Regions from separate parts of the Halomonas tibetensis genome, predicted to be linked through region 2. Evidence: predicted binding sites of a transcription regulator. Region 2 holds the regulator's gene; the other holds the start of a gene.

Region 1 (7,175 bases), on a different contig from region 2:
GTCTCGGCACGTACGTGCTCCCCCATCACCATCTGGCCAAGGCCCAGTTCGGGGTCGCCGACCTGGAACTCGACAATCTCTGTGGGGTAGAAGTGGCTGAGGCCGCGCACCGCGATCAGACCGATCAGCCCAACTACCATGATGACCGAAATCGCCACCGCGCCGGCATTCAACCACACCCAGGGGGCACCGCTTTTCCACCAAAGTTTCATCAGAGTCTCCCGGTATCAGAGGTTGCCGTAGCGATTACGCAGTCGCTGACGAATGATCTCGGCCAGCGTATTGACCAGGAAGGTCATGCCCAGCAGAACCAGGGCGGCCAGGAACAGGACCCGGAAGTGGCTGGAACCCACCGCGGCTTCCGTCATTTCCACCGCGATATTGGCCGACAGGGTGCGCATGCCCTCGAAGATATTGAAGTTCATGATCGGGCTGTTGCCGGTGGCCATCAGCACGATCATGGTCTCACCCACCGCGCGGCCGAAGCCCATCATCACCGCGGAGAACATGCCAACGCTGGCGGTAGGCAGTACTACACCAACCACGGTCTGCCAACGGGTGGCGCCCAGCGCCAGGGAGCCCTGGGTGAGGTGATTGGGCACGGTGAAAACCGCATCCTCGGCGATGGAGAAGATGGTCGGGATCACCGCGAAGCCCATAGCGATACCTACCACCAAGGCGTTGCGCTGGTCGTAGGTGAAGCCGTTGTCGGTCAGCCACTGGCGCATGCTGCCATCGAAGAACATGATCTCCACGTAGGGGCTCGCCGTGACGCAGGCCCAGCCGACGAAAATGATGATCGGCATCAGCAGCACCGCCTCCCAGCCGTCAGGCACCCGGGTGCGCAGCCGCTCGGGCAGGCGACTCCAGAGGTAGGCGAAGACCAGCATGGCAATGGGCATCAGGATCAGGATGCTGAACACCGCCGGCAGTCGATTCTCGACGAAGGGGGCGAGCCACAACCCGGCCAGGAAGCCGAGGATGACCGTGGGCAGCGCCTCCATCACCTCGATGGTGGGCTTCACCTTGCCGCGCAGCTTCGGCGACATGAAGTAGGCGGTATAGATGGCCCCCATCAGCGCCAGCGGCGTGGCAAACAGCATCGCGTAGAAGGCCGCCTTCAGGGTGCCCAGGGTCAGGGGCATCAGGCTCATCTTGGGTTCATACTCGTCGCCGCCGGCCGTGGACTGCCACACATAGCGTGGCTGGCTGCTGCCCTCGTACCAGACCTTCTGCCACAGGGAGGAAAAGGAGATACCGGGATGCGCATTATTGACGCTGGCCACCTGGAGCTGATGGTTCTCGTCGGCAAACAGCGCCAACGAGTTGACCGGCGAGATGGCGATACGCGTCAGGGGACCTTCGGTCATCGGCGCATCGAAGACGTCAGCCCCCGCCGTGGAGTGATGAATGCCCAGGTTGCCCAGCTCGTCACCCACCAGGAAGCCTCGTCGCATGTGCTCCACTGCAATATGGGTGATCGGGGCGTCATAGCGGGCGAAATCACGAATATGAGTCAGGTCGTACTGGTTCTGGGCATCTCGCACCGGGAAGTATTGGCGCACCTGGCCATCGGAGGTGCCGGCAATGACCGATACCGTCCCATTGAGATAGGTCATCTCCGACACGTAGCCGCTGTCCGTGACCTGAACGGCCCCGAGGTAGCGGGGATTGCTGAGGTTGCCAATGTTGTAGTGATGGATGTAACCGGCGTCGTCAGAGACGTAGAGGTGACGGTAGCGATTGTCGATCAGGATCTGCCGGGCGCGGCCCTCGAAGCCGGGCAGCTCGGCCGTGGTCTGCTCCACGGTCACCGCACCGGTCATGATGTTCTCCTGGCGATCGAAAGAGGTCACCATCAGGGTGCCGTCCTCGAGTTCAGCAGCGGCATAGGTACCGCGGTCGCTGACCTGCAGACCCAGCACATTAATGGCACGTCCCTCATCGTCCAGTATCAGGGGCTCCTCGCCGAAGGGAAACTTAAGCTCAGGCTCGATATGTCGAAGGCTGCCGGTGGGATAGGTGATCGCGTAGTCAACCTGGCCGAGGCTTATGGCGCCGTTGTCGTAGCCGTAGGCGAAGGCTCCCGTGGTGGCGAAGGCGGTCGCGAAAACTGAGCGCGTTGCGCCATCGGGCCGAGGCATCTCGAACGACGAACGCAAGGCCCCTCCATCCAGGTCGAAGAAGGTGATGCGCCCCGTGTCGGTGAAGCTCGCCCCCAGGGTGTCGTAGCGGTCGATGGTCAGGTGCTCGAGTGACTCGCCGTCTTCCAGCCCGGGAATGGCATAGGTCTGCTCAGTCGAAACCTGTGCCGACTTGAAGAGCGGCATGACCTCGGAGAACAGGTAGACGAAGATCATCCCGAGAGCGATCACGACCCCGATGCCGGCGGCGCCGATGCCATAGCGCGAGAAGTTGTCCTTCAGCGTGCGCTTGCGCCGCAGACGCTCGCGCTGCTCAGGGGTGGGCAGTAGCGACCTGCCTTGACCCGACGTGGGGAGTTGGGACATTTCATTCATGGCGGATAAGCAATCCCGTCAGGTGGAAAGATATGGAGAGGGTAAGCAGGGTCCGTGACAGCTATGTGACAGCTCCAGAAATAAGAAAGGGGCGCCTGAGCGCCCCCGGGTAACGCCTTTACTATTTGCTGATCAGTCGATACCCAGCTCGCCGCGCACGCGGCTGGCCACGGTCTCGGGCAGCGGGATATAGCCGTCGCGGGCGGTCACTTCCTGGCCCTGCTTGGAGAGCACCATGCGCAGGAACTCGACCTGCTGCGGAGCCAGATCCTCGTTGGGGTGCTTGTTCACGTAGACGAACAGGAAGCGGGCCAGCGGGTAGTTCTCGTTATCCACCTCGAAGGCCTCCTCGCCCTCGTCACGGGCCACCGGTACGGCGCGGACCTGAGAGGTGATATAGCCAATGCCGGAGTAGCCGATGCCGTTGATCGACTCGCTGACGCCCTGTACCACCGAGGCGGAACCCGGCTGCTCGTTGATGGAGTCCTTGAAGTCGCCGCCGCAAAGGGCATTCTCGGCGAAGAAGCCATAGGTGCCGGAGACGGCGTTACGGCTGTAGAGGGTCATGTCACGGTTTGCCCAGCTGCCTTCCAGGCCCAGCTGGCCCCAGCGGGTAATGTCTTCCGGGTAACCGCAGCGGCGGGTGCCGGAGAAGATAGCATCGACCTGAGGCACGGTGATGCTTTCCAGGGGGTTGTCCTGGTTGACGTAGATGGCCAGGGCGTCGATGGCCACCGGCACCATGGTCGGCGGGTAGCCGTGACGGTCCTCGAAGGACTGCACTTCAGAGGTACGCATCTCGCGGCTCATCGGGCCAAACTGGGCGGTACCTTCGGTCAGGGCGGTGGGGGCGGTGCTCGAACCCGCGCCCTGGATCTGAATATTGATGTTCGGATATAAGCCCGCGAACTCCTCGGCCCAGAGAGTCATCAGGTTGTTTAGGGTGTCGGAACCGATGCTGGTCATATTGCCGGAAATGCCGCTCACAGACTCGTAGTCGGGCAGGTTAGGGTCGACGCGTTCCGCCATGACGGCGGTGCTGACGAATGAGGCACCGATAACGGCGGCAGCGATAAGCTTGAGTTTCATCTTGGTCTCCAGGTGTCGTGCGCCGCTTGTCGCAGCGTTGAGGACACGATCCGCTATCCGCGAATCGATGGGAACGAATATAGGGAGACCGCGTGACACTTCGGTGACATGACGCGAGAGGTTGATGAATTTTGTGTGACAGCGCTCCCGGAGCTCACCGTCAGAGCAGCCGCGCCTCAGGCATCGCCGGCGCGGCCCGCCAGCAGACGCAGACCCAGGTTGCCGATCAGCGCGGCGCCGAGCATGGTGGCCACCATGGGCCATGCGCTGTCCACCTCGAAGGCGCCGACCAGCACCCCAGCGAGCGCCCCGCAGGAAAACTGGATGCTGCCCTGCAGTGCCGCCGCAGTGGCGCTCATGTGGTGGAAATAATCGAGCAGCGCCGAGATGGCGTTGGGCGCCACCAGGCCGATGGTGCCGGCAAACACCATGATCAGCGGCACCATGGTCCACAGCGACTCCAGGCCGCTGGCCACCACCAGCACCAGGCCAACGGCCGCTCCCAGCTGGATAGCCAGCCCCAGGCGCAGATTCTGCTGGGGGCTGCGCCGTCTCAGCAGGCGGATGTTGAGACGGTTGGAAGCCGCCATGGCCAACACGTTGACCCCAAATACCAGGGGATAGAGGCCCGGCGAAAGGCCATAGTGCTCCAGGTAGAGAAAGGGCGAGGCGGTGATGAAGGCGAACAGCCCCGCAAACGACATGGAAGCGGCGCACACATAGCCCATGGCCTGGCGGTGGCGCAACACGCTGGCGTAGTTGGCCAGCACCTGGCGCGGCGAGGCCGTAGGCGACCCCGGGGCTCGGGTCTCCGGCAGGCGGGTGCCGAGCAGCCACATCAGAAAGGCGGCATACACCGCCAGGAAGATGAAGATCAGCCACCACTCGCCCAGATAGAGAAGGCCGCTGCCCACCACCGGCGCCACCAGCGGGGCCAGCAGCATGATGATCGCCATGGTCGACATGACTTTTGCCGCCTCGCGTCCGCTGAAGCAGTCGCGAACGATCGCCGCCGAATTGACCACCGTGGCGCCCCCACCCAGGGCCTGAACGAAACGCCAGGCCAATAGCTCGGGCAGCGAGCTAACGGTGGTGATGGCAAGGCTTGCCAGCAAGAAGGCCACCAGGCCGCCCAGCAGCACCGGCTTGCGGCCGATGCGATCCGAGAGCGGGCCGAACAGCAGCTGGCCCAGGGCGAAACCGGCCAGAAAGGCGGAGAGCGAAAGCTCGGTATGGTGGATGCTGGCGCCCACGGCATCGGCCAGGGCCGCCATGGCGGGCAGGTAGGCGTCAATGGCGAAGGGCGCCAGGGCGGTGTTAGCGGCCACCAGCAGCGCCACGCGTTTCGCACTTAGCGTCAAGGCAGCTCCTTCGAAACAGAACAGAACTTTAATAGGCCGCTAATAATAATAGCGCATCGCAGCCAGTCTGTCCGGCGTCTGTTCCCTGTCACGTGGGCTTGCTAGAGTATCAGCCTCTTTTCCATCAGGAACCTCGCCCCATGGCCGACGATCTGCTTTCACAACTCCGGCAAATGACCACCGTGGTCGCCGACACTGGCGACATAGACGCTATCCGTCGCTTCGAACCTACCGACGCCACCACCAACCCCTCGCTGATCCTGCAGGCTGCCCAGTTGGAAGGGCGCCGCGAGCGGCTGGCCGAGATCGCCCGCCAGGCCGCCGATATCGACGACGCCCTGGACGCCGTGGCCGTGGAGATCGGCAGTGAGATCAGCTCCCTGGTGCCGGGCTATGTCTCCACCGAGGTGAGCGCCCGGCTCTCCTTCGACACCGACGCCACCCTCGCGCGGGCCCGCTCGCTGATCGAGCGCTACGGCCGCCACGGTGTCGGAGCGGAGCGCATCCTGATCAAGGTCGCCGCCACCTGGGAAGGCATCCGCGCCGCTCAGCAGCTCGAACGTGAAGGCATCCACACCAACCTGACCCTGCTGTTCGGCTTTGCCCAGGCACAGGCCTGCGCCGACGCCGGCGTGACCCTGGTCTCGCCCTTCGTGGGACGCATCCTCGACTGGCACAAGGCCCAGGCACCGGATGCCGACTTCAGCGGCGACAACGACCCGGGGGTCCGGTCGGTCAAGCGCATCTATGAGCACTACAAGGGCCATGGCTACGACACCATCGTGATGGGGGCGAGCTTTCGTAACGCCGGCGAAATCCTGGCGCTGGCCGGCTGCGACCGGCTGACCATCTCTCCTGCCCTCCTCGGCGAGTTGGCCGACACCAGCGGCCCTCTGGCGCGCCGACTCTCTTCGCAGGATGCCGAGACCCGGGCCCCGGAGCCGCTGCATGAGGCCGATTACCGCTGGGAGATGAACGAGGACGCCATGGCCACGGACAAGCTGGCCGAAGGCATTCGCAAGTTCATGGGGGATCAGCGCAAGCTGGAAGCACTGCTGGGAGAGCTGCGCCAGGCGTAACCAATCACGGGGAGGAGACCCCCATCATCCAGAACGGATGCCGGCTGATGCCCTCGGCCTCCATTCGCGGAATCAATGATGATGGGGGTGAGGGTCGACCTCCTGGGCCTCGAGCATCTCTACCAGCGGCTGAAACTCCTCCCGGTTATGCTCGTTCATGCGCATCAGGATGCGATGGGCCTCGAGAATGCGTTGGCGGGTATTCTCCACGTCGCAGGGGATCTCCGGCAGGTCGCACAGCTCACAGACTTCGGTAATGGGCGCCTCCACCTGGGTGAAATAGCGGGCAAAACCCATCACATCCAGCATGCGCTGGATGTCGGGGTTGTCGGCGATGATCGTGGGGCGCTCGGCCAGCCGCCCTTCCACGGCCATGGCCACCTTGGCCAGGAAACCCAGCGCCGTGGAGTCCACGTTGGAGGCGTCGCGCAAGTCGATGATCAGGCTGACAAGCCCAGGGGTCTCGGCGAGCTGCTGGGCCTGACGGTCCAGGGTCGCGGAGAGGGTCAGGCGTACATCGCCACACAGTTTGAGGACGAAAACACCGGCATCGAATGCCGCCTTGATGCGTCCTTCATGAATCAACATTGCCAAATCCGCTCAACATCATGATGGTCAGGTCGTCGGGCAGGGCCTCGATTCCCGTATCCAGGCTGGCATGATCACCGCTGGCCAGATGGCCAAGCGCCAGGCTGGTCCGCAGGTCGTCCAGCGTCTCGCTGGCCAGCACCCGCTGCTCGAGTTCCTTGAGCCGCGTGTCGAGCGTTTCGCCCGGCAGGCATTCCAATACTCCATCCGAACACAACCACAGTCGGAAGTTCTCGGGTAGCGAACACCCCAGAATAGGGTACTCGGCGCCGGGAAACAGCCCCACTGGCATACCCACGCCGGAAAGGGGATGCACCTCGCCATCCGACACCATCAGGGGCATGGGCAGCTGCGCGCCCAGCGAATAGTGCAGATAGCGGCGCTCGAGGTCAATGACCCCGACGAACAGGGTGGCATGCTTGCCGATGCCGGTTTCCAGCAGCTCGCGGTTGAGATCAGACAGCCAGCGGGGTGGCAGGGCCTCTGGTGCAATCCCGTCCCACTCCCCCTGCCAGCGGTTAGCCAGGTACTTGAGCAGC
Region 2 (7,175 bases):
TGAACCGTCCCATCGGCACCTGGCTACTGATGTGGCCCACCCTGTGGGCCCTATGGGTAGCCGCCGAGGGCATCCCTGGCCGAAACGTGCTGCTGATCTTTATCGCCGGCGTCTACCTGATGCGCGCCGCCGGCTGCGTGGTCAACGACTACGCCGACCGCCACTTCGACGGTCACGTCAAACGCACCCGCCACCGCCCCCTGGCCACCGGCCGCATCAGCGAAGGGGAAGCCCAGGCGCTGTTCCTGATCCTGGTGATGGCCGCCTTCGTGCTCGTCTGGTTCACCAACCTCTTCACCGTGATGCTCTCACTGGTGGGCGTAGCGCTGGCCTTTATTTACCCCTTCATGAAGCGCTACACCCACCTGCCACAGCTGTTCCTCGGCGCCGCCTTCTCCTGGGCCATCCCCATGGCCTTCGGCGCGGTGCTGGGCCATATCCCCGCCGAGGCATGGCTGCTGTTCCTGGCCAACATGGCATGGACCGTGGCCTACGACACCCAGTACGCCATGGTCGACCGCGACGACGACCTCAGGATCGGCATCAAGTCCACGGCGGTGCTGTTCGGTCGTGCCGATCGGCTCATGATCGGACTGCTCCAAGGCCTGACGCTGCTGCTGCTGACCTGGGTGGGGCTGCGCCTGGGATTGGGCGGCTTTTTCTGGCTGGGCCTGGCGGCCATGGCGGCCACCTTCGTGCACCAGCAGTTCCTGATCCGCCACCGCGAGCGCGACCCTTGCTTCCAGGCCTTCCTGAATAACCACTGGTCGGGGCTTCTGGTATTCGCCGGCCTCGCTCTCAGCCTCTGGCCGGCCTCCGGGGCATGAAGCGCAGGCGGCATTGTCATGCGAGTGTCATACTAGCGTGGTGAGATCGTCATCGATCCGTCACTGCTCCGAGGCCTCCGGATGACCGCCAAGACCGTTTTGATCGTCGATGATGAAGCGCCGATCCGCGAGATGATCGCGGTGGCGCTTGAGATGGCAGACTACCGCGTGCTCGAGGCGGACAACGCCCAGGCCGCACACGCCATGATCGTCGACCACCAGCCCGACCTGGTGCTGCTCGACTGGATGATGCCTGGTACCAGCGGCATCGAACTGGCCCGGCGCCTCAAACGCGAACCGACTACCGCCGAGCTGCCGATCATCATGCTCACTGCCAAGGGAGAGGAGGACAACAAGATCCAGGGACTCGAGGCTGGTGCCGACGACTACATCACCAAGCCCTTCTCGCCCCGTGAACTGGTCGCCCGCCTCAAGGCGGTGCTGCGACGCGCCACGCCCCAGGGAATCGAAGAGGCCGTGGAGGTGGACGGCCTGCTCCTTGACCCGGTCAGTCATCGGGTTATCGCCAGCGGCAAGGCCGTGGAAATGGGCCCCACCGAGTATCGCCTGCTGCAGTTCTTCATGACTCACCAGGAACGTGCCTATACCCGCAGCCAACTGCTGGATCAGGTGTGGGGTGGCAATGTCTACGTAGAGGAGCGCACCGTGGACGTGCATATCCGTCGCCTGCGCAAGGCGCTTGGCGAGCGTCACCAGCATCTGGTACAGACGGTGCGCGGCACCGGCTACCGGTTCTCTGCCAAGGGTTGACGTGGGCCTCTGGAAGCGAGAAGTGTGGCGTCTCCTCCTGCTGGCCGCTGGCGGCCTATTGGTGGGCTGGATTGTGTCCTACGCCGGGTTAGGACTGGCCATCGGGCTTGCCGCCTGTCTGGTCTTTCATCTCCAACGGCTCTACCGTCTTCACCGCTGGCTGACGCTTACGCCCCAGGCCGAGCCCCCTGCCGCCACGGGGGTGTGGGGCGAGCTCTTCGACCGCCTGTATCGCTACCAGAAAGGGCAACGTCATACCCAGGAGCGGCTGCTGGGCATCATCAAACGCATCCAGGAGTCCTCCGAGGCGATGCGCGACAGCGTGGTGATGCTCGACCGCCATGGTGATATGGAATGGTGGAACAGCGCCGCCGAACGCATGCTGGGACTGCGAACCTCCCATGACCGCGGTCACCACATCACCAACCTGCTGCGCGACCCTCGCTTCATCGACTACTTCCACACGCGCGACTACCGGGAGCCGCTGACCCTACGCTCGCCCATCGATGAGCAGATGGTGCTGCAGTTCCAGATTACTCTCTACGGCGATGATGAGCGGCTGCTGATGGCCCGCGACATCACCCGCCTGCACCGCCTGGAGGAGATGAGACGCGACTTCGTGGCCAATGTCTCCCACGAGCTGCGTACCCCGCTCACCGTACTGGCCGGCTACCTGGAGACCTATGACACCTACGCCGACCAGCTGCCGCCGCGCTTCGCCCGGGGTCTGCATCAGATGCAGGAACAGACCCATCGAATGCAAAACCTGGTGAGCGACCTGCTGCTGCTGTCGCGCCTGGAGATCGATCGCGGCGGCGAAGATCATGCCCCCCTGGCGATGGCGACACTGCTGGAAAGCGTGCAGCGCGATGCCGCAGCGCTCTCCGCCGGCCGCCACACCATCGAGGTGGAGTTGGTGGAGCCCAGGGCACTGCTCGGCAGCGAACAGGAGATACGCAGCGCGCTCTCCAACCTGGCCTTCAACGCGGTACGCTACACTCCCGAGGGCAGCCGCATCGTGCTGCGCTGGGTTCCCGGGCGTGACGGCGCCAACCTGGAGGTTGAAGATAACGGCAAGGGCATCGACCCGATGCATCTGCCGAGGCTCACCGAGCGCTTCTATCGGGTCGACAAGGGACGCAGTGCCGCCACCGGCGGCACCGGCCTGGGGCTGGCCATCGTCAAGCACGTTCTGCTGCGCCACGATGCCCGCCTGGAGATCGACTCACACCCCGGCCAAGGCGCCCGCTTCAGCTGCCTGTTTCCTGCCGAACGGCTCAGGTCGGAGACAGCGTAGCGGGCCTTAACGAGCCGCTGGAGCGCCCAGGTCTCGGTAGTGCCGATCCCACATCAGGACGCCAGCGGAAACGGCCCCCGGCAGCAGGAAGAGGTTAGCCAGCGGAATCCAGGTCACCAGGGTCACGCAGCCGCCAAAGGTGAGGCTTTGCCACCAGCGCGCCGCCAGCCGACGGCGCATGTCCGCGAAGCCCACCATGTTGTTATCCATGGGATAGTCCAGATAGGCGATGGCCATCACCCAGGCCGAGAACAGCGCCCAGAGCAGCGGTGCGATCAGGTTGAGGCCAGGAATCCAGCTCACCACCAGCAGCAGCAGTGCCCGAGGCGCGATATAGGCAAGCTTGACCAGCTCGCGTCCCAGGGCATCCACCGCCGTCTTCATAAAGCTGCGATCGTCCAGGGGGGGCCGCCCGGTCGCCACTACCTCGACCTTAGCCGCCAAAAAGCCATAGAAGGGCGCGGCGATCAGGTGGGTCAGTAGCGTGAAGGTGAAAAGCACGATCACCACCAGGCTGATCATGAACAGCGGCCAGATTAGCCACTCGAGCCAGGCAAGCCATCCGGGTACCAGCGCCATCCAGCCATCCAGCCAGCCGCCAAAGTTGGCCAGCACGTACCGCAGCATGGCGCCGTACACCAGCAGGTTAACGACGATCGGGGCGAAGACATAGCGCCTCAGGCCCGGAGAGTAGGCCAGACGGGTACCCCGGGTCAGGGCGGTGATGGCATCGAGCATGGTGATTCCTTCAGACGACACAGCGCAGGCCACCCCCAGGGCGGTGGCCTGCGTGATTAACGATCAATAACCGAATCCGGTCAGTCCTTGCGGGTGATCGCCTTCTCGTCCAGATCCTCGAGATCGGTGTGACGGATATCGAGACCCTTGACCAGGTAGACCACGTACTCGGCCAGGTTGTTGGCGTGGTCGCCGATGCGCTCCAGGGCGCGCAGGATCCACATCAAGTTGAGAATCGGCGTGATCGAGCGAGCATCTTCCATCATGAAGGTCATCAGCGAACGCATGGCACTGCGGTACTCCTCGTCCACCTTTTCGTCCTCATGAACCAGCTCAAACGCCAATTCAATGTCGAAGCGAGCGAAGGAGGTCAAGGCGTCACGCACCATGCGGCGGACGTGCTCACTGATCATTCGCACCTCAACGAAGCCGCGAGTGCCGTTGTCGACCTTGATCAGATCACCGGCGTTGCGGGCGATCTTGCTCGCCTCGTCGCCGATGCGTTCCAGGTCGGAGGCGCCTCGCATCACCGCCAGTACCAGGCGCAGATCGGAAGCCGCAGGCTGTCGGCGAGCCAACACCTGGGTGCACTCCTCATCGATCTTCATCTGCATGTCGTTGACCGCACGGTCGTTTTCCACCACGCGCTCAGCCAGCTCGGAGTCCCCTGCGAGCAGCGCCTCCACGGCCTCCTGGACCTGTCTCTCCACCAGACCGCCCATGGCCATCAGGTGGGTCTTGAGCTCCTCGAGCTCATGGTTGAACTGCCGCGAGATATGGCGGCTGTGGATATCGCTGGTAATGTCCATGGTGATCCTCTCCTGGGAATGGGCCTGGGGGCTCGGGTCTTGGGGCCCGCCGTTAGGCCATGCGCCCGGTGATGTAGTTCTCGGTTCGCGCGAGGCGCGGGTTGGTGAACAGGGTGTCGGTGGCGCCATACTCCACCAGTTCGCCCTCCTGCAGGAAGGCGGTGTAGTCAGAGACCCGCGCCGCCTGCTGCATGTTGTGGGTGACCAGCACCAGCGTCAGCTGCGACTTCAGGTTGCGGATCAGCTCCTCGATCTTTAGCGTCGAAATAGGGTCCAGTGCCGATGCGGGTTCATCCAGCAGCAGCACCTCGGGGCGTACCGCAAGGGTGCGAGCGATCACCAAACGCTGCTGCTGGCCGCCGGAGAGCGCCCAGGCCGAGCTTTTGAGCCGATCCTTCACCTCATCCCACAGTGCCGCCGAACGCAGCGCCCACTCGACAATGTCATCCAGTTGCCTCTTGCGGATCCCGCCTTGCAATCGCAACCCGAAAGCCACGTTGTCGTAAATTGACATGGGGAAGGGATTGGGCGCCTGAAAGACCATTCCCACGCGTCGCCGCAGTTTCGCCACTTCCACCTCAGGGGCATGAATATCCTGCCCTTCGAGACGAATCCTTCCATTCAGACGCACGTCATCGTTGAGGTCATGGAGCCGGTTCAAGGCACGCAGCAACGTCGACTTCCCGCAGCCAGATGGCCCGATGAAGGCCGTGACCCGATGGCGCGGCACGCGCAGCGTGAGCTCACGAAGGGCCGGTGTCTCCCCATAGGCCAGACTCAGTCCCTCGATCTCCAGGCAGCACGCAGCGGAGTCAAAGTCGATGATCGGGCCGCCGGCAACGGACTGTGGCGACGGGAAGACGGACATCGGGTTCACACTCCTCGAGCGTTGCCGCTAATGGCGAGGCCGCGCTCCATGACGCGCCCTCAGATGATGGCGCAGAAATATTGCAGTCAGGTTAAGCACCAGAATCACCAGCACCAGTAGCAACGCGGTGGCGTAGACCAGCGGCAGAGCCGCCTGAACGTCGTCTCCGTGGAAGGCCACATCGTAGATGTGGTAGCCCAGGTGCATAAACTTCCGCTCAAGATGAATATAGGGAAATTCACCGTCTACCGGCACTTGGGGTGCCAACTTGGCGACCCCCACCAGCATCAGCGGCGCCACTTCGCCGGCGGCTCGCGCCACAGCCAGTATAACCCCGGTGAGCATGGCCGGTGCGGTCATGGGCAGCACCACCCGGGTCAGCATCTCTACCCGGGTGGCGCCCAACGCCAGGGCTCCCTCGCGCTGGTTGTCCGGTACCCGGGCCAGACCCTCCTCGGTGGCGACGATCACCACCGGCAGCGTCAGCAACGCCAGGGTCAGCGAGGCCCACAGCAATCCACCGGTTCCAAAGGTGGGTGAGGGTAGCTGATCGGCGAAGAACCACTCGTCCAGGCTGCCGCCAATGCCGTAGACGAATACCCCCAGCCCGAACACACCGTAGACGATGGAGGGCACGCCGGCCAGGTTGCGGACCGCGATGCGCACCAGATGAGTCAAGCGCCCCTGGTGGGCGACCTCGTTAAGATAGATGCCCGCCAACACGCCGAAGGGAGTCACCAACACCGACATCAGCAGCACCATCAGCACGGTGCCGAAGATCGCCGGCCACACACCGCCGGCGCTGTTGGCGACACGGGGACCTTCTGCGAGAAAGCGCCATACGCCGCGCCCCCAGGCAGCCATCTTCGCCGGCGGCGACATGGCGTTGGGCCGCCAGGCGTTCAGCACCTGTTCCAACGGCTGCTCGAAGCGTCTGCCGTCGACACTCTCCAACAGCAGACTTCCGCCAGTGATACGCGCCTGCAGCTCACGGATCCTGGCGCTGACGCGCGCCAGCTCGGTCTCGGCATCAGGGTCCTGCTCCAGCTGCCTCACCAGCGGCACCACCACTTCATCGCGCAGGCGGTCACGCTCCTCCCTTAGTAGCGTAATCTCCTTCAAGCGCGCCTGCAGCGCCGCCCAGGCGGCCTCGCCCTCGGCCCGACCGGTAGCCTCCTCCAGCGCCAGCAGACGACCCTGGAAGGTTCCCCAGCGGGTGCGCTCCAGCAGCACCAGGTCGCGTGGATGGCTCTGGGCGACGATCTCATCCACTGCCACCCAGCGCCAGATGGCACCGTCCAGATCACGATTACCGGTCAAGTAGAGTCGTTCGTGCCTTGCCCCGCTGGGAAGGCGATCTTCGCGCACCGCCTGCCCGGCCAGCTGGTGGCCGTTTTCCAACGTCACCAGGGTAAGCGGCGCCGGCCAGAAGTGCCCCATCCCACGCACCGCCAGCAGAGACAGTAGCCCGGCCAGCATCAGCAGCGACAGGGCCACGCTCCCTGCGGCGAGCCAGGGCAGGGCTCCCTCGACACGGGGCAGTCGGGCGCGACCGAGGGGAATCATGACATCCCCCCCAGACGCCGATAGCGGCTGCGCAGACGCGCATGTACGAGTTCTGCCAGAGTATTGACCAGGAAGGTGAAGACAAACAGCGCCAAGGCCACCAGGAACAGCAGCCGATAGTGGACCCCGCCAGGCACCGCCTCAGGAAGCTCGATGGCAATCGTAGCGGCCATAGAGCGCATGCCCTCCAGGGGGTTCAGAGTCATCAGCGCCGTGTTGCCGCTGGCCATCAACACGATCATGGTCTCGCCCACGGCGCGACCGGCGCCGATCATCACCGCGCTCAGTACGCCCGGGGC

Evidence for each region. Region 2 encodes PhoB, which activates phosphate uptake and scavenging genes when phosphate is short. Its sites were predicted from a motif close to TGTCATANNNNTGTCANA; they were not measured.
Region 1: a site for PhoB is predicted at 2,573-2,590, ahead of ACFODV_RS05385 (ABC transporter permease subunit). Genes of this name have one in related genera too.

What each region holds. Positions count from the first base shown of each region.
Region 1 is NZ_JBHRSQ010000008.1:68,296-75,470, reverse strand. It holds gene pstA (phosphate ABC transporter permease PstA) at 1-212, opposite strand, end outside; gene ACFODV_RS05385 (ABC transporter permease subunit) at 228-2,519, opposite strand; gene ACFODV_RS05380 (PstS family phosphate ABC transporter substrate-binding protein) at 2,652-3,608, opposite strand; gene ACFODV_RS05375 (Bcr/CflA family multidrug efflux MFS transporter) at 3,785-4,969, opposite strand; gene tal (transaldolase) at 5,110-6,048, shown strand; gene ACFODV_RS05365 (STAS domain-containing protein) at 6,121-6,636, opposite strand; gene ACFODV_RS05360 (PP2C family protein-serine/threonine phosphatase) at 6,623-7,175, opposite strand, start outside.
Region 2 is NZ_JBHRSQ010000009.1:174,087-181,261, reverse strand. It holds gene ubiA (4-hydroxybenzoate octaprenyltransferase) at 1-827, shown strand, start outside; gene phoB (phosphate regulon transcriptional regulator PhoB) at 909-1,598, shown strand; gene phoR (phosphate regulon sensor histidine kinase PhoR) at 1,600-2,895, shown strand; gene cysZ (sulfate transporter CysZ) at 2,902-3,633, opposite strand; gene phoU (phosphate signaling complex protein PhoU) at 3,714-4,442, opposite strand; gene pstB (phosphate ABC transporter ATP-binding protein PstB) at 4,495-5,310, opposite strand; gene pstA (phosphate ABC transporter permease PstA) at 5,338-6,876, opposite strand; gene ACFODV_RS07100 (ABC transporter permease subunit) at 6,873-7,175, opposite strand, start outside.